One region of the Rhodococcus sp. UYP9 genome, then DNA from elsewhere that is predicted to be linked to it. Evidence: predicted binding sites of a transcription regulator. Region 1 holds the regulator's gene; each other region holds the start of a gene.
What was found. The regulator LexA, encoded in region 1, represses DNA repair genes until DNA is damaged. The targets are predictions, from matches to a motif close to CGAACANNTGTTCG.
Positions count from the first base shown of each region.

Region 2: cofD (2-phospho-L-lactate transferase) is a predicted target of LexA. The motif match lies at 2,533-2,546, and genes of this name have one in related genera.
Region 3: ABIB36_RS14595 (SAV_6107 family HEPN domain-containing protein) is a predicted target of LexA. The motif match lies at 2,610-2,623, and genes of this name have one in related genera.

Region 1 covers NZ_JBEPPH010000003.1:70,593-77,937, forward strand. Annotated here, with positions in the region: gene hrpA (ATP-dependent RNA helicase HrpA) at 1-479, shown strand, start outside; gene nrdR (transcriptional regulator NrdR) at 524-991, opposite strand; gene ABIB36_RS10020 (hypothetical protein) at 1,131-1,640, opposite strand; gene lexA (transcriptional repressor LexA) at 2,026-2,724, shown strand; gene ABIB36_RS10030 (acyl-CoA dehydrogenase family protein) at 2,806-3,948, opposite strand; gene ABIB36_RS10035 (uracil-xanthine permease family protein) at 4,085-5,350, opposite strand; gene ptsP (phosphoenolpyruvate--protein phosphotransferase) at 5,380-7,110, opposite strand; gene ABIB36_RS10045 (DeoR/GlpR family DNA-binding transcription regulator) at 7,255-7,345, shown strand, end outside.
Region 2 covers NZ_JBEPPH010000003.1:449,747-457,091, reverse strand. Annotated here, with positions in the region: gene ABIB36_RS11830 (coenzyme F420-0:L-glutamate ligase) at 1-1,288, opposite strand, end outside; gene cofD (2-phospho-L-lactate transferase) at 1,285-2,253, opposite strand; gene ABIB36_RS11820 (WhiB family transcriptional regulator) at 3,075-3,329, shown strand; gene ABIB36_RS11815 (metallopeptidase family protein) at 3,356-3,844, opposite strand; gene ABIB36_RS11810 (DUF3499 domain-containing protein) at 3,920-4,342, shown strand; gene ABIB36_RS11805 (phosphomannomutase/phosphoglucomutase) at 4,593-5,969, shown strand; gene ABIB36_RS11800 (tobH protein) at 6,050-7,225, shown strand; gene manA (mannose-6-phosphate isomerase, class I) at 7,225-7,345, shown strand, end outside.
Region 3 covers NZ_JBEPPH010000004.1:383,804-391,148, forward strand. Annotated here, with positions in the region: gene ABIB36_RS14580 (carotenoid biosynthesis protein) at 1-339, opposite strand, end outside; gene ABIB36_RS14585 (phytoene desaturase family protein) at 336-1,946, opposite strand; gene ABIB36_RS14590 (GNAT family N-acetyltransferase) at 1,970-2,563, opposite strand; gene ABIB36_RS14595 (SAV_6107 family HEPN domain-containing protein) at 2,791-3,240, shown strand; gene ABIB36_RS14600 (SCO2097 family morphological protein) at 3,482-3,922, shown strand; gene mraZ (division/cell wall cluster transcriptional repressor MraZ) at 4,378-4,809, shown strand; gene rsmH (16S rRNA (cytosine(1402)-N(4))-methyltransferase RsmH) at 5,136-6,098, shown strand; gene ftsL (cell division protein FtsL) at 6,095-6,823, shown strand; gene ABIB36_RS14620 (peptidoglycan D,D-transpeptidase FtsI family protein) at 6,934-7,345, shown strand, end outside.

The DNA of each region.
Region 1 (7,345 bases):
AGTCGGTGAATGCCGAGGTAACCGAACGCACGTCTCGGGTCCTTGCACTGATTCGACCGATTCTGACTGCGGCCGTGGAGCTTCGAGCCGCACTCGAACGAGCAGGCGGCGAAACCGCCGATGACGTTCGCGAGCAACTAGCCGGTCTGGTCTTCAATGGCTTCGTATTCGAATTCGGCTCTGCCAGGCTCGCTGAAATTCCCCGGTACCTCACGGCCGCTACTCGGCGACTCGGCTCACTACCCAGCAGCGCGAACCGGGACGAAACCGGAATGAACGCACTCGATCGAGTCTACGAGGCATACGACCGACTGCTGAAGTCGCTTCCTGAAGCCCGACAGCAGAGCAAACCAGTGCAGGAGATCTTCTGGATGATCGAGGAGTTACGAATTCAACTTTTCGCGCAAGGAATTCGTACGGCGTACCCGATATCGGAAAAGAGGATTACGAAAGCAATCCAGGCCGTAAGCCAACAGTGAGGCCTCGCGTCGACCGATTCACGCCCGTCGAGCGCACGCGTTCTTCAGTCGACAGTGACAGCTGACTGTCGCTGCTGGCGAAGGTCCTGAATTTCTTTCTCGAAGTCCTCGGCCGAACTGAAGGACTTGTACACTGACGCGAACCGTAGATACGCAACCTCGTCGAGATCGCGAAGCGGACCGAGAATAGCCAATCCGACCTCGTTGCTTGGGATCTCGGCCGATCCGGATGCACGAACTGCATCCTCGACCTGCTGAGCCAACAGATTCAGTGCGTCGTTGTCGACATCGCGGCCCTGGCAGGCACGACGGACGCCTCGTACTACTTTCTCCCGACTGAAGGGCTCGGTGACTCCGCTGCGCTTCACGACAGCCAGAACAGCGGTCTCCACTGTGGTGAAGCGGCGTCCACACTCCGGGCATGAGCGACGACGACGGATCGCCTGACCTTCGTCCGCCTCGCGGGAGTCGACCACTCGGGAGTCGGGGTGCTTGCAGAACGGGCAATGCATGTTGGAGCCTCCGTCGTAGCCGTCACACCATCTCGTTGGTAGCGCAAGAGGTGCAGGTACCGAGGATACTCGGAGTCCTATCGAGCCCAGTGCCGCGTACCTGGCTCGATCACCGAGGAGCACTTGAGGCATCGCTGCATCACTGGCCCGAGTCGGTGGCCGTGAAGACATCCTGACCCGCAGTACCGACGAATCCACCGTGCTCCACGACCGTGACAGCACCCGCTGAACCGCCGTCGAGATATCCGGCGCGTAGATTCGCAAGCCCTACCAAGCCCAGAAGAACAATGGCTGTGATCAGCACACCCGCGACCGTGGCGGTCCACGACAGTGTCTGACGCGGCGCCTCGTCGTCGAAGCTGTGATCGGCGGAGCTGTGATCGATGACCCGGTTGCCGCGGTCCTGTTGCGCGAGAGCGTGAAGGTAGCGTCGACGGTCGAGTGACGCGCAAGACGTGCGCGGGCGAGAAGTGCGGACGGACGAGGCCGAGCGCATTGTGCGATCGAGGGTATCGCGACCGTCTGTACCCCGACCTGCTACTGCGCGACTGGTGAGAGCACTGCGGCGCTCTGTAGTGATGCTCATCGGAACCTCCACTGCGGTGTACAGATCGACCGTGGTGATGCTCGCGACCGACGCGATTTTCACCTCTATTCGATCAGGCGTTCGATGAACGCTTGTTCGAAGTTCTATCACGCGAGTCGGACAATGTCAGCAGAAGTTGCGACACGGATCGAACAGATGTTTGATCGAACAGGGTTTTCGGGCTAGATTCGTGTCAGAAACCACACGTCACATCCACACCACGCGTTCGGGCCACTCGATCACACGAGATGCCCGGCAGGGGAAGGCGATGCAGGAGGATGCACGAATGAAAGAAGAGACCTCGTCAGGGTCACCGAAAGCCACGGGCAAGGCGAGCGGGAAGACGAAGACTACGTCAGTGAGCGCAAAGACGCGCGGAAGTGCCACCGGTGGAAAGGTCACAGCGCAGGCTGCCAAGACTACCGCCACAACCGCCAAGGCGCCTTCGGTGCCGACGGCGAAGGCATTCGAAGGTGAGGGCACCGACATCAATGCAGGCCTGACCGAACGTCAACGCAAGGTTCTCGAGGTCATCAGAGCTTCGGTGACCGAGCGTGGTTATCCGCCGAGCATCCGGGAGATCGGGGATGCGGTCGGGTTGACGTCGACCTCGTCGGTCGCTCATCAACTTCGCACGCTGGAGCGCAAAGGCTTCCTCCGACGTGATCCGAACCGCCCACGCGCAGTGGATGTCCGCGGACTCGACGAGGTTCAGGCAGACCACGCAGCAGCCGTAGCCGACGGCTCGGCGCCTGCGGAGGATCAGCTGCCGACTCCGACGTTCGTTCCGGTACTGGGACGAATCGCTGCCGGCGGTCCGATTCTTGCCGAGCAGGCGGTCGAAGACGTTTTCCCTCTCCCCCGCGAACTGGTCGGCCAGGGTTCCCTGTTCCTGTTGAGAGTGGTCGGCGAGTCGATGATCGAAGCAGCGATCTGCGATGGCGACTGGGTGGTGGTTCGGCAGCAGAGTGTCGCCGACAACGGCGACATCGTTGCGGCCATGATCGATGGCGAAGCCACGGTGAAGACATTCAAGCGCACCAAGGGTGAGGTGTGGCTCTTGCCGCACAACCCGTTGTTCGAACCGATCCCGGGCAATGACGCAGCTATCCTCGGCAAGGTTGTCACGGTCATGCGCAAGCTCTGATCAGCGAGTTCGTAGAGCGAAGGGCCGCAACTTCAGGTTTCGAGGTTGCGGCCCTTCGCTGTATCGATCGAGAGGTGAGTACTAGAGATTCAGTCCCCGCCCGATGATTTCCTTCATGATCTCGGTCGTTCCGCCGTAGATTGTCTGCACCCGAGAGTCCATGTAGGCCTTGGCGATCGGGTATTCCTTCATGTATCCGTATCCGCCATGCAGTTGCAGGCAGCGGTCGATGAGACGCACCTGGTTCTCGGTGGTCCACCACTTGGCCATAGCGGCTTCCTGAACTGTCAGCTTGCCGTCGTTGAGCAGTTCGATGAATTTGTCGACCATGATCCGTGAGGCCGTCGTCTCGGTTGCCAACTCCGCCAGCACGAATCGTGTGTTCTGGAATTTGCCGATGGACTTACCGAAGGCCTTGCGATCACGGCAGTACTGAATTGTCATGTCGAGCGCCGACTCCATGGCGGCTGCTGCGACGACCGCAATGGACAGTCGTTCCTGAGGCAGGTTCTGCATCAGGTAGATGAAGCCCATCCCCTCCTCACCCAGAAGGTTCGCGGCGGGCACGCGGACGTCGGTGAAGCTGAGTTCGGCTGTGTCCTGCGCCTTCATCCCGATCTTGTCGAGATTGCGTCCGCGTTCGAAACCGGGCATGTCGCGCTCGACGACGAGCAAGCTGAATCCCTGCGCACCCTTGTCGGGGTCGGTGCAGGCTACGACGATGACGAGGTCGGCATTGATTCCGTTGGTGATGAAGGTCTTGGACCCGTTGAGGACCCATTCGTCACCATCGCGAACGGCCTTGGTCTTGATTCCCTGCAGATCGCTACCGGTACCGGGTTCGGTCATCGCGATCGCGGTGATCAACTCACCGGAACTGAATCCGGGTAACCAACGCTGCTTCTGTTCTTCGTTCGTCAGATTGATGAGGTATGGCGCGACGACGTCGTTGTGCAGCGTGAATCCGATTCCGCTGTAACCGCCGCGGGTGGTTTCCTCGGTGACGATGGCGTTGTAGCGGAAGTCCTTGACACCGCCGCCGCCGTACTCCTCCGGCACGTCGGTGCCGAGGAATCCTTGCTTTCCAGCTTCTACCCACACCCAACGATCGACGAGATTCTGCTCTTCCCACTTGGAGTGGTTCGGCGCAACGTGTTGGTCGAGGAACTTGCGGTACGACTCGCGAAACATGTCGTGCTCGGAATCGAATATCGTGCGTTCCACTTCGGTCTCCTTCGAATTGCCAACCGGCGGCACAATGGGTCACCGCCGGTGAACTGACGTGATTCGAGCCTACGGCCGAATTGGTCACACGGTCGATGACCGAGCCGCGCGGAATCGGTGACCGAAGGTAGTGCCGCTATCGGCGCTGTGTGCGAGAAAGGGCGCGCAGCACGGGATAGCCGACCAAGATTCCGACCGATCCCCAGGCGATACCGCCGAGTTCCACCGACCCAACCGTCAGCGTCAGATCGCCGATGCCGGCAACGATGGCAGCAGCAACGACAACGAGGTTGACGGGATCTGTGAAGTCGACTTTGCTGTCCGACCAGATCCGCACACCCAGCAGCCCGATCAGTCCGTACAGAACCAGTGTCGCGCCACCGATGACTCCGTCCGGGACCGTGAATACCAACGCGCCGAATTTCGGCGAGAACGCGAGCACGACTGCCGTCACCGCGGCCACCCAGTAGGCCGCGGTCGAGTACACGCGGGTCGCCGCCATCACGCCGATGTTCTCGGCGTAGGTCGTCGTGCCCGAGCCACCCGCAGCACCTGCCAGCGTCGTCGCCAATCCATCTGCGATGAGTGCGTCTCCGGCGAGGTCGTCGAGTTTCTTACCCGTCATTGCCGACACTGCTTTGACGTGGCCGACGTTCTCGGCCACGAGAACGATGACGACGGGTAGTGCGATGAGTACGACGGACAATTCGAACGTCGGTCCACGGAATTCGGGAATACCGATCCACTCCGCAACGCGCATCGCGTCGAGTTTGACGTCCGAGATCTGCCCTGACACAGCAGCGAAAACCCATCCGACGATGACTCCGACAAGGATTCCGAGGCGTCCGAGCAGTCCCGGGCCTGCGACGGTCACCAGGAGGATCGCCGCGAGAGTCACCGCGGCCACGAGTGGCTGCGCCTCGAACGACGACGTCGCTGCGGGAGCGAGGTTGAGTCCGATGAGAACGACGACCGCACCTGTGACGACGGGAGGCATCACCGCTTCGATGAGTCGTCCGCCCGCGAACTTGACGACCAATCCGACGAGTGTCAGCACGACGCCCACGGACATGACGGCGCCGAGTTGCGCGGCGGGGCCGCTCGCCTGTGCCGCACTGAGTGGTGCGATGAAAGCGAACGAGGATCCGAGATAGCTGGGGATGCGCCCCCGCGTGATCACGAGGAACAACGCGGTACCGATGCCCGAGAACAACAGGGTCGTGGTGACGGGAAATCCGGTTACCGTCGGAACGAGCAACGTGGCGCCGAACATGGCGATGACGTGCTGCATACCGATACCCACGGTTCGCGGCCACGACAGGCGCTGGTCCGGTGCCACAACTGCCCCTGCCTCGACGTTCTTGCCGTTGCCGTGCAGGGTCCATCCGAATTGTCTTCTCACGGGTTCGAATCCTAGGGCCTGCCGCTTCGTCACTCGTTCAGGATCGACGCTGCCGCCTCGCGTGCCGCCGTGGCACTGTCGGTCTTCGACGCGACCGCGGCCGCGCGCTGGCACTGCTCGAGCGTGACCGTGGACAATTTCGCCCCTACGTGTGCGACTGCGGCAGACGCAGCGGACAGTGACGTGACACCCAGGCCCACCAGGACGCACGCCAACAGTGGGTCGGCGGCGGCCTCGCCGCATACTCCAACCGGCTTGCCCACGGCCATACCGGCCTTCGCGGTGTGAGCGACCAGCGCGATGACCGCCGGCTGCCACGGATCGGTCAGCGATGCGAGTTGGGAGGACATCCGATCGGCGGCCATTGTGTACTGCGCCAGATCGTTCGTTCCGATCGACAGAAACTCCACATGCTCGAGAATGTGCTCGGCGAGCAACGCCGCGGCCGGGACCTCGATCATGACGCCCGGAGTCAGGCCCCTCTCGCGGACGTCGGCGGCGAATGCAGCCGCTTCGGCCGCGGTGGCAATCATGGGGGCCATCACCCAAGGACTCGAATTGGTGGCCGCAGCGGCCGCAGCGATCCCGTCGAGCTGACGATAGAGAATTCCTCTGTCCTGCTCAGCGATTCGGATGCCACGAATACCCAGTGCAGGGTTGGCCTCGTCCGGATGATTGGCGAAGCGCAAGGGCTTGTCCGATCCGGCGTCGAGGGTACGAACGACAACCTTGTGTCCGGCGAACGCATCGAGCACTTGACCGTAGATTTCGGCCTGCTCATCGACGGTAGGTTCCGAGTCGCGGTCCAGGAAGCACAATTCGGTGCGAAAGAGTCCGATCCCGTCGGCGGCCGTCTTCCTCGCTGCGCGAGCTCCCGCGCCGTCCTGAACGTTGGCAAGGATGTCGACTCGGTGGCCGTCGGCTGTGACTCCGGGCCCTGTCCATTGGGACACCCGATCCAATTCGTCTCGAGCCGAGTCCACCGAGGCTCTCGCGAGGGTCGCATCGGGCTCGAGCACGATATCGCCGGTTATTCCGTTCACCAGAGCGCGAGCACCTTCGGTAACGTCGTCGAGCCCCGTGACCGCCACGACGCACGGGATACCGAGCTGGCGCGCAATGATCGCGGTGTGACTTGTCGGTCCACCGAGCGATGTTGCCAGTGCGAGAACCAGACCCGCATCGAGTCCCGCCGTGTCGGCAGGCGCCAAATCGTCGGCGAAGAGCACAGAGGGCGTCTCGGGAGTCGGAACCCCAGGCTCGGAAATCCCCAGTATCTCGGCGATAACGCGGTCGCGGATGTCACGCAGGTCGGTCACCCGCTCGGCCATCAGTCCGCCGAGCTTGGTGAACATGGCGATGAACTGCTCGGTTGCGGCGACTGTTGCCGAAGTTGCGAGAGCGCCCTTCGCGATGAGTTTCTCGGCGGCGCCAATCCAGCCTCGATCCTGGGCCATCGCCGCATTTGCCGAGAGCACTTCCGACGCTGCTCCGGTGGCCAGTTCCGCACGGGCACGCAGTCTCGCCGAAACATTCGCCGCGCTCGAACGGAAACGTTCGAGTTCGGTTCCTCGCTCCGCCTCGTCGACGACAGTTGTGTCGACGGGGACGTCAGGACGCTTGCCCGGGCGGATGACCGGGCCGTATCCGACACCCGGGACTACCGGTGTTCCATGCAGAACCGACGAGCCCGACAGCGTCAGGGCTTCTCCTGCAGCCGTGGCACCTTCTCGTGTATCGGCTCGAAGCGATCCCGCCATGCGTCCTCCTCGGTTTCTGGAACAAGTGTGGTCTAGCTCGTAGATCTACTACTGATGTGACTGAGATTACTCTTTGCTCTTGACATGTCAACACATACGGGCGTAAAACAACATAAACCAACAATAGTTCGGAGGGAGGCGCAGGTGTACGCAGAAGAGCGCCAGCAAGCAATCGCCGAGGTGATCAGCAACCGCGGTCGAGTCTCCGTTTCAGATCTGTCGACCACATACGGCG
Region 2 (7,345 bases), 380 kb from region 1:
CGATTGCGATGGCGCCCAGGGCTTTCCAGTCGGAAGGCATGTCCAACTCGGTGCGCACCAAGTCTGCAGCGAAAATTGTCGAGCCGATCCAACAGCTACCGAGTCCTCGCACTGCCAGCGCCACGAGTAGACCTTGCACCGCGGCGCCGACGGCAACGGTGAACATCGTCTCTTCGGCTCGGTTTCGGCGCTCGTCGGAGTACGTGTGTGCCCCATCGGGTACGCAGAAGGGGATCACGATTTCGGGCGCATCGAACAAGATGTCGCCGCGCGAAGTTCTGCGCTCTATCTGCTCGTCGGTGTACCCGTCCGAGCGGAGGTCCTCACGCCACTGGTCCTTCATCTTGTTCAACAGCTGGGTGCGTACAGCCGGGGTGCGAACCCACACGAATCGAACCGGATGGGTGTGATGCGGCGCGGGAGCAGTCAGTGCTTCGGCGACGGCGCCGCGTATCTCCTCGGGATCCACCGATTCGCCGGTGAAGGACCGAACCGAGCGGCGAACGAGAAGAGCCTCCCGGCGCCCCCTGTCGATCGACTCGGTGGTACCGAGCCAGAAAAGGTCTTCTTCACCGCTGCGCACTAAATCTCTTGCGCCGGTGCCGTTGTCGACCGGCTTCAGGCCACGCACGACGGCAACCGGAACGGCACCGAGCTTTCCCTTCACCAAATCGCCTGCAGCAGCGATCTCGTCGGCGACAGCGACTTCGGTCACGATCAACTCGTTACCTTGGGCGTCCTCGGCGCCGGCATAGCCATGGATCACGGCGAGACCGGCCGAGCCGATCGCGGCATCGATTTGGCCGATACGCCACGCACGACCCATGGTGTCGGTGATGACGACTCCTACGTCGACACCGAGCGAAGACGCCAGTGCTGCTCGTATGGCGGTAGCGCTTGCATCAGGATCTCGCGGGAGAAGAGCCAATTCGGCCCGATCGACGTTGGATCCATCGATTCCAGAGGCGGCCTGCACGATGCCGAGACGATTCTCGGTGATCAGTGTTCGGCCTTTGCGAGCAACGATCCGAACTGCTTCCTGCTCGACCAGCAGTCTTCGCGCGGCATCTCGTTCTTCTGGATCCAGTGGTGCGTCGACCAGTCGACCTTCGGCCTTGGACACGATCTTGCTGGTGACCACCAATATGTCGTCGTTGCGAATCCACGGTGCGCACGCGGCTATCGAGGACGCAACATCGTCGCCCGGCCGAAACTCCGGTAACCCGGTCACCGGGATGATCTCGATGCTGCCGCCAGGAGCATGGTCGGTCGGAATCGGCCCGGTCACAGCTCGAGTCCAGCCGAACGAAGTGCCGCTGCGGCCATCAGGGCGGTCGTTTCGGGGTCGGTCATCAGTAACGGCACGCTGTGTACGTCAACGCCGGGGATGGTGGCCTGATCGGTCGAGTGGATCAACCATGCGTCGAGGATTCCGGTGTCCGATCGTGCGCCGTAGTGACGTCCGACGGCCTCGGCGGACGTCTCGACACCGATGACGCTCAGACATTCGTCTGCCATCCCGCGCAACGGCTTTCCGTCCACCACCGGCGACAGGCCGACAACCTTGGCCGACGTCGTACGTAGCGCACTGCGGATTCCGGGGACAGCGAGAATCGCTCCGACGCTTACCACCGGATTGGATGGAGCCAGAATCACGGCGTCGGCGCCGGCGAGGGCATCGAGGACCCCGGGCGCCGGACTTGCTTGCTCGGCACCGATATTGGCGAAGCTGTGTGTCGGAATCTGCGCTCGGTAGCGAACCCACCACTCTTGAAAGTGGATTGCTCGCTGAGTGTCCCCGTCCTTTTCGTCCGGGTCGGTGACGACGACGTGGGTCTCGCTCCGGTCGTCGGTCACCGGTAGGAGTCGCACGCCTGGCTTCCATCGATTGCACAGTGCCTCGGTCACCGCCGAGAGCGGATATCCGGTCCTGAGCATCCGACTCCGGATGAGATGTGTGGCAATGTCTCTGTCTCCGAGTCCGAACCAATCCGGGTCGGCCCCGTACGCGGCGAGTTCGTCACGCGCGTGCCAAGTCTCCGCGATGCGTCCCCAGCCACGCTCGGTATCGATTCCGTCGCCGAGGGTGTACATGCAGGTGTCGAGGTCGGGGCAGATGCGCAAACCATGCATCCACACGTCGTCTCCGACATTGACGATCGCCGTAATCTCGTCGTCGTCCCCGAGCAGTGTTTTGAGGCCCTGGAGGAACCGGGCTCCGCCGACTCCACCGACCAAGACAGTCACTTTCACAGATTCAGAGCCTAGGCTCTCGGTCGAATCGATCGGTCGGCGCCCGCCTCCTCAGCGGCGCCGACGCGGTGAAATCCGGACACAGTCCCGGTTTCGGTGCGTTTTTCGGGGCGCGACACGCCGACGACAGGCCATTATTCGGGGAGAGGGCTGATTCCGGGCTGGAGATGGTATTGCAATATCCCGTATCGGCTTGACCGCAACCTACTCCGGCATGTCTAATCACATTTATGTCATTCCCCGAGCATCAGGTGAGTTCGCTTGGAGTGACCCTTGATTCGAACACTCGTTCCCATCTTACATCAAGTATGCAGAAGCGTGTGTTAGAAGTCGATGGTTGGGGTATGGGTACGAATATCGGCGCGGGGCAAGGTATTCGGAATCGACCGGAAATTTCTGTGCTATCGAATGGTGAGGAGGCTGAAGCGATGTACGACCAGTACGAGGCACGTGAACATCGGGGCGAACCCCAGGCTCACCTCAGCGTAGTCAGCTACGCGTCGCAGACCGATTCCCGAGCACGCGCGGCACGAGGCGACTGCGGGAATCGTATGAATGACAAGACTTTTGCGGCAAAGGTGGTGGGTGGCCGCTCGGATACGTTTGGTGCCGATGTGGCTACAGCGGACGTGGCAGTCGGCCGCGATTCGGTGGTTCCCGGGGCTGAAGATGCAGACGATCTAGACGATACCCATTCAGGTTCAATGGATTCCAGCGCCGTCGGTGTCGATCGCGATACCGAGGACTTCACAGACGAAGACGACGCGCTGGGGGAGGGAACCGCTCTGCCAGTTCGTGTTCCGGAGACGCCGTTCTCGAGTATGGTGGCAGGATTCGATCGGATGTTCGAGGAGATCGAAGATCAGTGGCAAGAGCGTGCGCTCTGTGCGCAGACCGATCCTGAAGCATTTTTTCCCGAGAAGGGTGGATCGACTCGTGAAGCAAAACGCATCTGCCTCGGTTGCGATGTGAAGGGCGAATGCCTGGAGTACGCGCTTGCCAAGGACGAGCGTTTCGGAATCTGGGGAGGACTGTCGGAGCGGGAGCGGCGTCGGCTCAAGCGGGGTATCGGCTAGATCTAGCTACTGGCCGAGTCCTTCGACTAACGTCCTTCTTCCATGCCCGGGTCGACGGTGTCGGGGTCGACCCCCAAGTAGGTCGCAACCTGTTCGACGAGCACTTCGTAGAGAAGATCTTCCAGATCCTCCGGGTGCTTGGCGCGTCGCTCCAATGGGCGCCTGAACAACACGATCCGTGCGCGTGTCGATTCGCCGCGCTTGTCGATGCCCGCCGGCACCAGTCTGGACAACGGAACGGGCCCCTCTGCTACCACCTCGGGTGGCCACGTGACCGATTCGGGATCTATTGCCCTGATTTTTGGTACTTCGTCGACTGCGATGTCCAGCCTCTCCAACCGCTCGTGCCACTTGTGGTCGATGCGAGCGAATGCCTCCAGCACCACGCGGTCGAATTTGTCGGCTCGCGATCGGTGCCCCGGAACATTCGAGGGGAGCACCGGGCCGCGAACTCCGCGGCCGCGACGGTCCGCAGATCGGGAGGTCGGTTGTCGTCCGGAGCCAGTTCGAGCCATGCCCAAGGTTATCGCCCGCCCCTTCGCGGTGTGTCGGGCGGCGTGCAGTCGGAGTCGAGGGATAGTCTCTTGCTCGTGAGATCACTGCGTGGATGCTGCAGGCCCGGGTGTAGCCGTTCGGCCGTCGCGACGCTCACGTATGTCTATTCGGACTCGACTGCCGTCGTGGGACCACTTGCTACTGTCGCCGAACCCCACTCATGGGACCTGTGTGAGGTACACGCTGTGACCACCACTGCGCCCAAGGGCTGGGAAATGGTTCGCTACGAGGGTGGCTTCACCACGACGACGCCCGACGAGGACGACCTGACGGCCCTGGCCGAAGCCGTTCGCGAAGCAGGCCGCGGCGATCGTGTCCGACGCGAGGACACCGAGTCGACGGACCGAGCTCGAGAACGGGACATTCGCGCTGACGTAGTTGGAGATCGTCGGACTTCGGCGCCGGCACGGACCGGCCGACGGGGTCACCTACGGGTGCTTCCCGATCCCACGTCCTGAATTCTGGTCAAACCCCGCGTCCGACCCGGAAGTTCAGCCTTTTGTTCCGTTGGATGTTCCGCCGTTGTACTCGGCGATTGTTTCGTTCGATCGGTCGCATGGGTTCGGTCACAACTGGTCGGTTTTCTCGCGCTCGACGCATCGAGTTGTGACAGATTCGACTCGAGAAGTCGATGTCCGAAGTGCAAGGGCTGGGCCGCAGTGGCTCGCCTCTACCGCTCACCCCACCGAAATTCACGAGGAGTCGTTCGTGGCACGAACTGCCGAGTCCGTCAATGCAGTCATCAAGGCCTATGACGTACGAGGGGTGGTGGGCGAGCAGATCGACGCAGGCTTCGTGCGAGACGTCGGCGCATCGTTCGCGCGACTGGTCCGAGAGAAATCCGTCACCCAGGTCGTGGTCGGCCACGATATGCGCGCATCGTCGCCGGAGTTGTCGAGGGCATTCGCAGACGGAGTCACCTCACAGGGCCTCGATGTCGTCCACATTGGACTTGCCTCGACCGATCAGCTCTACTTCGCATCGGGCGTTCTGGATTGCCCTGGTGCCATGTTCACCGCGAGCCACAATCCTGCCGAGTACAACGGCATCAAGCTGTGCCGCGCGGGAGCGAAGCCGGTAGGACAGGACACCGGTCTCGGCACTATCAAAGCAGAGCTGGTCGACGGTGTTCCGGAATACGATGGGACACCGGGAACCACCTCGGACCGTGATGTTCTGGTCGAGTACGCCACTTTTGTGCGTGACCTCGTCGATCTGTCACAGGTATCCGGTGTCAAGATCGCGGTCGACGCCGGAAACGGAATGGGTGGGCACACTGTGCCTGCTGTATTCGATTCACTGCCGGTCACCATCTACCCGCTCTACTTCGAGCTCGACGGAACCTTCCCCAACCACGAGGCGAACCCGCTCGACCCGAAGAATCTCGTCGACCTACAGAAGTTCGTACGCGAGACCGGTGCCGATATCGGATTGGCCTTCGACGGCGACGCGGATCGATGCTTCGTCGTCGACGAACTCGGAAATCCGGTCTCTCCTTCGGCAGTGACCGGGCTCGTAGCCGAGCGCGAGCTCGCCAAAGAACCCGGCGCGTCGGTGATCTACAACCTGATCACCTCCCATGCAGTTCCAGAGTTGGTGACCAGACTCGGTGGCAAACCCGTGCGAACAAGGGTCGGCCATTCGTTCATCAAGCAGCAGATGGCAGAGACCGGTGCTGTGTTCGGTGGTGAGCACTCCGCCCACTACTACTTCCGCGATTTCTGGGGTGCGGACTCCGGAATGCTCGCGGCGCTGCATGTCCTGGCAGCTCTCGGCGCTACAGATCGACCGCTCTCGGAGTTGATGAAGTCCTACGAGTCGTACTCTGCGTCAGGGGAGATCAACTCGACGGTCGAGGATGCCGTCGAGCGCACGAAGGCGGTGCTCGACGCCTTCGCGGACCGTACGGTATCGGTCGACCGGTTGGACGGTGTCACCATCGATCTCGCGGACGGTGCCTGGTTCAATCTCCGGGCGTCGAATACCGAACCGCTGTTGCGCCTCAACGTCGAAGCCCGCACCAGTGAAGATGTCGATGCTTTGACCTCCGAGATATTGGGCATAGTGCGAGGACAACTGGAATAGTGGGCTAGGAGACGCTCGCACTCACGAATTCACTCGGTCGGTGAGTGGACGTCGGTAAGGAAAGGACGGTGCAGATAGCCATGACAGCTCCGTCGTCTCTGCTGAATTTGGATGACACAGCCGCACTCGCCGCCGCCGATACCGACGGCGCCCTGCGCAGCGCCGCATTGGCAGGCGCGCAGGTCCGTGCGACGTATGCAGCCGTCGAGGAGTCCGTATCCGAACGGCTGAGCGATCTTCGCCCTCGCAGCGTTGTTTTCGTCGCGGGTGAAGGCCGCGCGGGTCGGGCCGCGTCCATGCTCATCGCCGCCTTCGGTGCACGCATCGGCTTTCCGCTTGTGCACGCCGCGACGACGCCACTGTGGGTCGGTCCGCTCGACGTAGTTGTGGTCTCCGGCGACGATGCCGGTGATCCACGGCTCGCAGAATCGATATCCGCAGCCGTTCGCCGTGGCGCCGAGACTGTTCTCGTCACCCCGGACGAGGGACCGCTGCGCTCTGCGGCGGCAGGCCGCGCAGTGTTCCTTCCACCGAGGGTCGCTGTGCGCGAGCACAACACGTTGATGCGTTACCTGGCTGCTGGGACGGCAATTCTCGCCGCTGTGTCCGACGGCGCCTATCGGTCCTTGCTGCCCGACTTGTCCGAAGTTGCAGATCTTCTCGATGCCGAGGCGGCTCGAAATCATCCCTCGCACGAGGTTTTTCACAACCCGGCGAAGTCGCTTGCTGCTCAGATCTCGGGCAGCAGGGTTGTGCTGTCCGGTGCGGGAGCCGTCGACGTCGAATTGGCCCGACACGGTAGTGAGGTTTTGCTGCGGGCTGCGGGCGTCGTGGCCGGGGCGAGTGAACTTTCCGATGTCATCGCCGCCGTCGTGTCCTCCGGTCGACCGAGCGGCGCAGCACCCGCCGAATACGATGCTTTCTTCCACGACGAAGAGTTCGACGGCCCCCGGCCCGAACAAGCGATTCGAGTAGTCGTCTTGGCATCGGATTCTTTCGCCGCGTCGGCCGAGCGTCGGACGGCTGCGCTACCGGACTCGGTCGTGATCACGGCGGGATTACCCGAGTTCGATCGGGGGAGCATCGATTTCGGATCGGCATCGGAATCTGTGGACGGCGCCGGAGGTTACCGGCGCGAAGGTCGGGACGGTGCAGGAAGCACCTCGCACGCGGCCGGTGAGCTAGGGGCAACGGCAGTATTGGCGACGCGGCTGGAAATGGCCGCCGCGTATCTACATTTGATGGGCGGGAAATAGTGCAACCACTGCTCGGTGCAGTCAGGTCGTATGCGTGGGGATCGAGGACTGCTCTTGCAGCTTTGCAAGGCAGGCCGGTTCCGTCCGAACATCCGGAAGCCGAAATCTGGTTGGGGGCGC
Region 3 (7,345 bases), on a different contig from region 1:
CCAGATCGGATAGAACCCGGCAGTCCACGCAAGTGGGACCACCGCGGGCACGCCCACGATGTCGGGGCCGAGTCGACCAGTTGCATATCCATAGCTTCCAAAAGGGAACCCCGTTGCGGTTCCTACTATTTCGGCGATCAGGCCGAGCCCGGCAGTAGTCGCGAACAGCATCAGAGCCCAACCGATACCGCGGGACACAGCGGCGTGTACGAGCGCACACGACGCGAGGAGGACGACGACGGCGACGGTGACGACATCGCGTCGCGACCCGGTCACGAGGGGGTACGAAATCTGGGCCATTATTGCGGCACCCGCGAGTGCCACGACGAACCTGTTCATCGTCTTCGGTTCCCGATCCAGCGGCGGAGTCTGCCGGCTCGTGCGTCGGCCAGGGCGATTCGGGCCGCACTCCGCCCGCTCGCCGCGGACACTCCGCCACCCGGGTGAGTAGAGGCACCCGTCAAATACATTCCTGGAGCTCCAGGCACTCGGTATCCGGCGAGCTGGGGGACCGGTCGCCACATCATCATCTGATCGAGTGACATCTCGACGTGCATGATGTTTCCCCCGATCAAACCGAGCTCCCTTTCGATATCGACGGGTGACTGGACATGTCGGTCGAGCACGGACGCACTGAAGCCCGGTGCGTAGGACTCGAGTTCGGCGACAATTCTGTCCGCCTCGAGCTCGGCGAGATCGTCGGCACGTACCTGGTCCGATTCTCGCCACTGGCGTCCTCCGGACAGGGTGTGGGGCTGCCACTGTGACCACAGCGAAATCTGATGTTGACCTGCGGGTGCAACGGTGGGATCGATCGCGGTGAACGACATGCCGAGTACCGCAGGCCTCGGTGGGAGTTCACCTGCAGACGCAGACCCATGGGCCAGACGCAGATGTGCACGGTCGCGAACCAACATCTGTAGACCCGTTGTCGCGTCGGACTCGGCCGCTGCGCTCGAATACTGTGGCAGCGAGTCGGTGGCGAGACGGACTGCCATCCCGATACCGGGGCCGACCCGAATGTGTCGGCGCCAGGCTTCGATCGCCCGAGGATCATGGCCGCCTGCCGCAAGAAGATCGAGAGTCGTCAGAATGTGACAGCCTGCGATGACCATTCGGCTACGGATCGATCGTCCAGAAGATGTCGTGGTCGTCCACTGCCCATCTCTCGGCGACACTGCCTCGACCGCGTCGCCGAGGGAAACCGACCCGCCCGTCGCCGTCAGCCGAGCAACGAGGGCCTCGGTGAGTGCGCCACTTCCACCGATCGCACGCCCGGGCGGAAGTGTGTGCATCAAGGCCGCGAAGCCGACCATGGGGGCAGTGCCGGGCTCGGACATAGGTGGTCCAGATTGCGCCCCGAACCACGCCAGCGCAGCTTTCAGGCGCTCACTGGTGAACAACGCATCGAGCAGAGCGTCACCGGTCGTGAGAAATTCTCGAGACAATGCGCTTCCACCGTCGGGGGCGTCGAGACCCCAGAAGGAGCGAAGCAACCCTGGGCCGGTGGGTGGGGAGGAGAACGCCCGCATGGTCCTCGCGCTTCGTGGTCCCCACACTGCAACGAACTGCCGATAGGCGATCGCGTCGGCGGTCCCGCAGGACCGAGCGATCGACTCGCATGTTCGGTCGAGGTCGCGATGGAAGACCAACGCTTCCTCATTGGAGTTCGGGGCTCCTGGAGCGAAAGCCCACGGATCGCACTCGGCGTAGCGCAGGCCGTAACTGCCGAGATCGAGTTCTTCGATTACTCCGGTATGACGCACCATGATGTGCGCAGACGACCCGCGGTCCACACGGTGTCCTGGGAATCGCTCCACGGACGACACCGCGCCGCCGGCGATCGTGTCTCGTTCGAGCACCTCGACGGACAGCCCAGCTGCAGCGAGATAGCAAGCCGAGGTCAAAGCATTATGGCCGGAGCCGACTACCACAGCGTCGATCACCGGTCCAGGCTATAGGTCGTCCTTCATTCGAACGGCAGTGCGTGACCGAGTACGGCGAACGGCCGTCGATCGCCAGAGAACGTGAAGTCGCGCAGCACATCCTCGAATCCGAGTCGCCGGTACAACTTCCAGGCGCGGTTGTCCTCTTGCTCGACCTCGGGGGTGGACAGCAGCACACTCTTTTCGGGTCGATTCTGGAGCAGCCTGCGAGTGAGTGCGCCGCCGAGCCCGTGGCCTTGAGCACTCGGTGTGACGTGCAGCTCCGTCAATTCGAAATAGTCGTCGAGTACTCCGTCGATGTATTCGCCGGTGTGCCCGGATCTGCGCAGCCCGTCGCGCACCTGCTGATGCCACCAATGATTCCGGGCACCGTGATAGCCGTACGCCACGGCGACCAAGGGCGCGTCGGGGGTGGGGAGGACTGCTCCGACTCCCCGCCAGCCTGGCCGCGACAGATGCTCGATCCACATGGGAGCGCGGTGATACTCGGTGCCCTGGGGGTAGCCCATGGCCGCTACGTAAATGGCCAGGGCTTCGGGGAGGCGGCGACGGATTTCCTGAGGGGAAAGGTCGACGAGATATGGGGTCGTTTCCGCATCGGTAGCGACTGTTCTCAACCTTTCCTTGACTACTTGTCGGTGGGCGCAGTTATATTGAATATGTCGAACGAATGTTCGATGTCGGCGATCCGGCGAAGAGCTCGAGGGAAGCGAGACTCGCCGGGTTCCGACCTTAGAGCTTCATCGTTGTCCGGGCGTGTCGGTAGTACCTAATCCGTGCCACCGAATCCGAGGTACCAGATCGGACGACCGCGTGAGGCGAATCGAACGGGAGGTGTTCGAGTATGGCTACCAAAGTTCTCCGTGTTGACGTACGGCCGCCGGTATCGCCTCGCGCGAGAGCGTTGCTCGGCCGAGCGGACGCTCTGCTGTCTGCATCGGTCGGCGCCGCGGACGCCGCTGAGATGTTTCTCGAGTGCTACATGGCGGCTCTGCGCGGCGCGGCAGCGGTTCTGGAGGCGACCCCGATCGCCGCGACGCGAGCGCGCTCGCGAAGTGCCTGGGTCTTGATGGCCAAGGCGGCGCCTGTGCTCGATTCCTGGGCCGAGTACTTCGCTGGCTTCTCGGCGACCAGAGCCGCGGTCCAGGCGGGCTTGTGCCGGTCGATCGACGAGAACGACACCGACGAGTTCTACCGCGAAGTAGGTCGATTTCTTCAGGTAGTGGAGGAGTACATCGGAGCCGATTCGCGACTCGACAGACAGGAAGTCCGTCCGCACTCGATGTCTGCTTGAGCGCGGTGTTCTTCGCTGGTCGATATCTGGCGCCTGCCGCAGCTACTGCAGATCAGCGACTTCCAAGCGTCGATTGTGGCGTTGGGCTGGGGAACTTCGAACATTCTCAGGAACACATATCGCGAGTAGGTGGTAAGCAGGCGATTCTGCTCGTATTATCGACAGTAGGTAGCCGCCAAGGTCAGCTTCCCGTCGTTTCGGACCCGAAATGACTTTCAATTTCTGTTCAGGGGGAGGTACCGTGCCACTCTCCGAGCACGAGCAGCGCATGCTCGATCAAATCGAGAGCGCTCTCTACGCCGAGGATCCCAAATTCGCCTCGCACGTACGAAGCGGACGCATGCGTACGGCATCGAGCAAACGCCGTTTTCAAGCGGCCGCATTGTTCGCGTTGGGGCTTGTTCTTCTGATCGCCGGGGTGGCACTGCCATTCAAGCCCGGCGGTTTTCCTGTGATAAGCCTCGTCGGCTTCGTCCTGATGTTCGGGGCAGGCGTGCTGTTTCTTCTCGGCGGATCACGCAAAGCTGCAACGCCGTCCGACGGCGACGCATCGAGTGTGAGCGGATCCAATTCCGGGTCCGGTCCGAGGAGCTCGGGGCAGAAGTCCAAGCCTGCCCGTAAAGGCGGAGGCTTCGCGTCGCGCATGGAAGATCGGTTCCGGCGGCGGTTCGAGCAGGAGTGAACACTGCGCGCGCGATCGCAGTCTGACGGACTCGATCGTCGCCCGCAGCGGTTGACGACACAGAACGCGCGGCACTAGAACGCGCGATGCTGAAGAACGCGAAAGCGGTGTTCCATCGAGAGATGGGGCGCCGCTTTTTTGCTGTCCACATCTCTTTCGCCCCGCGTGGCCGAGGCCGACCCGATGAATCCCCACTTGGACCCACCGCCGCTCGCTCGGCGATCTGTAGTGCGCGGGATGTGGATCCGAACTGCGGTTTCGGCGTCTCTGCTCACTTAGAAGAGCCCGGGATCCGAGCCAGGCGCGCCGATGACATAAATCCTCCCCACAGCCCTCCATTGCTTTGAGCTGCGCTTTTGTGCAGAAGATTACAAATCAATCCTCGTCAGGGATTGATAGTGGGGGGAAGTGGGGTAAAGTGGTGGACAGCGAAGGGTTGAGGTAGGAGGTGTCGAGTGTTCCTCGGTACCTACACGCCAAAGCTCGACGACAAGGGTCGGTTGACGTTGCCGGCGAAGTTCCGCGAAGCGCTTTCTGGAGGTGTGATGGTGAGCAAAGGGCAGGATCACAGCCTCGCTGTCTACACCCCGGAGGAGTTCGCCGACCGGGTTCGCAAGCTCACCGAAGCCTCGCGGTCGAATCCCGTCGCACGTGCGTACATCAGGCAGTTGGGTGCCGGCACCGACGAGCAGCAACTCGACGGGCAGGGGCGGATCATGATCAGCGCCGACCATCGGCGCTACGCGAATCTTGGGCGCGAAGTCGTCGTCAACGGTTCCATCGAGTTCATCGAGATCTGGAACAAAGATTCCTGGACTCGTTACTCGGAGGAAAGCGAGCAGAGCTTCTCCGACGCCTTCGACGAATCCCTCGGAGGGGTTATGTAGCGCCACCAAGTCACCGCCGAGTGCCGCGAGGCCTCTGCCCGATCAGAACCCTGACGTTCTTCCCCAACGCCAGGTTTCACAGATCAGGAACCTGACGTTCTTCCCCAACGCCAGGATCCCTATCGGACAGGGACCTCGAAGCATTCGGCACAGTTCATCTCTTCGATCCGCTCGCCGAGCACAAGGTGCGCCAAGCAAGACCGGGAGGAATCATTGTGGAAGGCGAGTCTCAGCCGCCCGCCCCGGACAACCCTCCTGGCGGCCCTGGAAATACTGCAGGACCGTCGCAGGGATCCAATGCATCGAATACCCCTCGTGCCAAGCATATTCCGGTTCGGTTAGGCCGAGCCGACGAACTGCTGGGTCCAGCGTTGACCGCAGTGGGCCCCGGTGGAGAAGGCAGCGTCATGATCGACGCCACCCTCGGACTCGGAGGCCACTCCGAACACTTTTTGCGCACCTATCCCGGTGTCCGTCTGATCGGTCTCGATCGGGATCCGGCCGCTCTCGAACTCGCGAGTCGGCGCCTATCGGAATTCTCCGACAGGACAACGTTCGTACATACGACGTACGACGGAATCGGTGCCGCGCTCGAAGAGGCAGGCCTTCCCGAGTACGAGTCGGTACATGCCATTCTCTTCGACCTTGGTGTTTCTTCCATGCAGTTGGACGAGGCCGATCGTGGATTCGCCTATTCGATAGACGCACCTCTGGACATGCGGATGGACTCGACGGTGGGAATTACGGCCGCGGACATCCTCAATACCTACAGTCATGGCGATATCGCGCGGGTGCTCAGTACCTATGGTGAAGAGCGGTTCGCGGGTCGTATCGCATCGGCGATCCTTCGTCGTCGGGCGATCACACCCTTCACCACGAGCGGTGCCCTGGTGGAACTTCTCTACGAGTCGATTCCGGCAGCTACGCGCCGCACGGGCGGGCATCCGGCCAAACGCACCTTTCAAGCTCTGCGCATCGAGGTGAACGGTGAGCTCGATTCGCTGGAGAAGGCAGTGCCTGCCGGTCTGGATGCTCTCTCGATCGGCGGACGAGTGGTGTTCATGTCCTACCAGTCGCTCGAGGATCGAGTAGTGAAGAAGGAGCTTGCTCCTCGGGTCAAATCTCGTAGCCCAGAGGGACTTCCTGTTGAGCTCCCAGGGATGGGTCCTGAGTTCGCACTGCTCACCCGAGGTGCCGAACGCGCCTCGGAAGAAGAAATCGAAGACAACCCGCGTTCGGCGCCTGTGCGCCTACGTGCAGCCGAGCGCATCGCAAGGAGAGCGGCATGACAATCACCGCGGGTTCGGCAGGAACTCGGCGTACGCGTCGAACACGAGCGACCTCGACGGAGACTGGTGCTGCACGCTCCGGTGCTGCACTGCGTGCCTACGAGCGTCGTCAGCAGCGAGCCACGGTGCACTCCGGGGACGCAACGACTACCAGTCACGGCGCTGCTCGCTCATCTCTGTCCGGGGCGTCGATGACGGCCCGGATTCCGTTCGTCGCTCTGATCATCGGACTGTTGTCGCTCGGGCTCGGTCTGACGCTGCTTCTGACGACTCGGTCGGCGGGGGATTCCTATGACCTTTCCGACGCCAAGGCGTACAACGAGGGACTCGTTCAGGAACGTGCCTCGCTTCAACGCGACGTCGAATTGGCGGACTCTGCACCAGAACTCGCGAGGCGTGCCGCTGAGATGGGGATGGTACCCGCGGGGAATGTTGCACGTCTCGTCGTGGCGCCCGATGGTTCCGTGCAGGTTATCGGGACGCCGGCTCCAGCGGAAGGCAAGCCGGTAGCGCCCCTTGATCCGCCGGATTCGCAGAGTGTTTCGCCTACACAGTCGCCCCCCTCGGTCACTCCGCGTTCGGCTTCTTCTCCCACACGTCCAACACCCGCCACGCCGAACACATCCATTGACGCTCGTGCCGGCGCTCTCGGTGAACAATTGGTTCCCATGAGTACCCAGTCGGAAAGTCCGTCGCCGGATAACGCGTCGGGTAGCCGGCAGTGACACGGCCGACCACCGGAACAGCTGGACGTCCACGGTCGACACGTCGAGCACCGGGGGTCGGCGCACGAGACGGCGCCAGGAGGCCCGCGACTCGATCCTCAGGATCGTCGCTGCCGCCTCGACACCCTCGCCGCGGACGGTTCGACGCGTCGTCCTTCGGTTTTCGGAGCGGGTTCGGTCGAGTTCTGATGTTCGGTGTGCTCGCACTCGTTGCGCTGCAGCTGTTGTGGATCATGGGGGTCGATGGGAGTCGGTTGTCGGCTGAGGCGGCTTCGCAACGCACGACGACGCTTGTCGATCCTGCGACCCGAGGCGCAATCACTGATCGCAACGGGAAGCCGATCGCGTTCACGATGGAGGCCAAAGCGCTGACGTTCCAGCCGGTTCGTGTTCGGAAGGAATTGGACGAGGCGCGAGCGAAGGATCCGACCAAGCCCGGAACCGACGATCGTCTGAAGGCCATTGCTGCCGGACTTCACGATGAACTCGGTGACATTGCGAGCGAGAAGGACATCCTCGCGA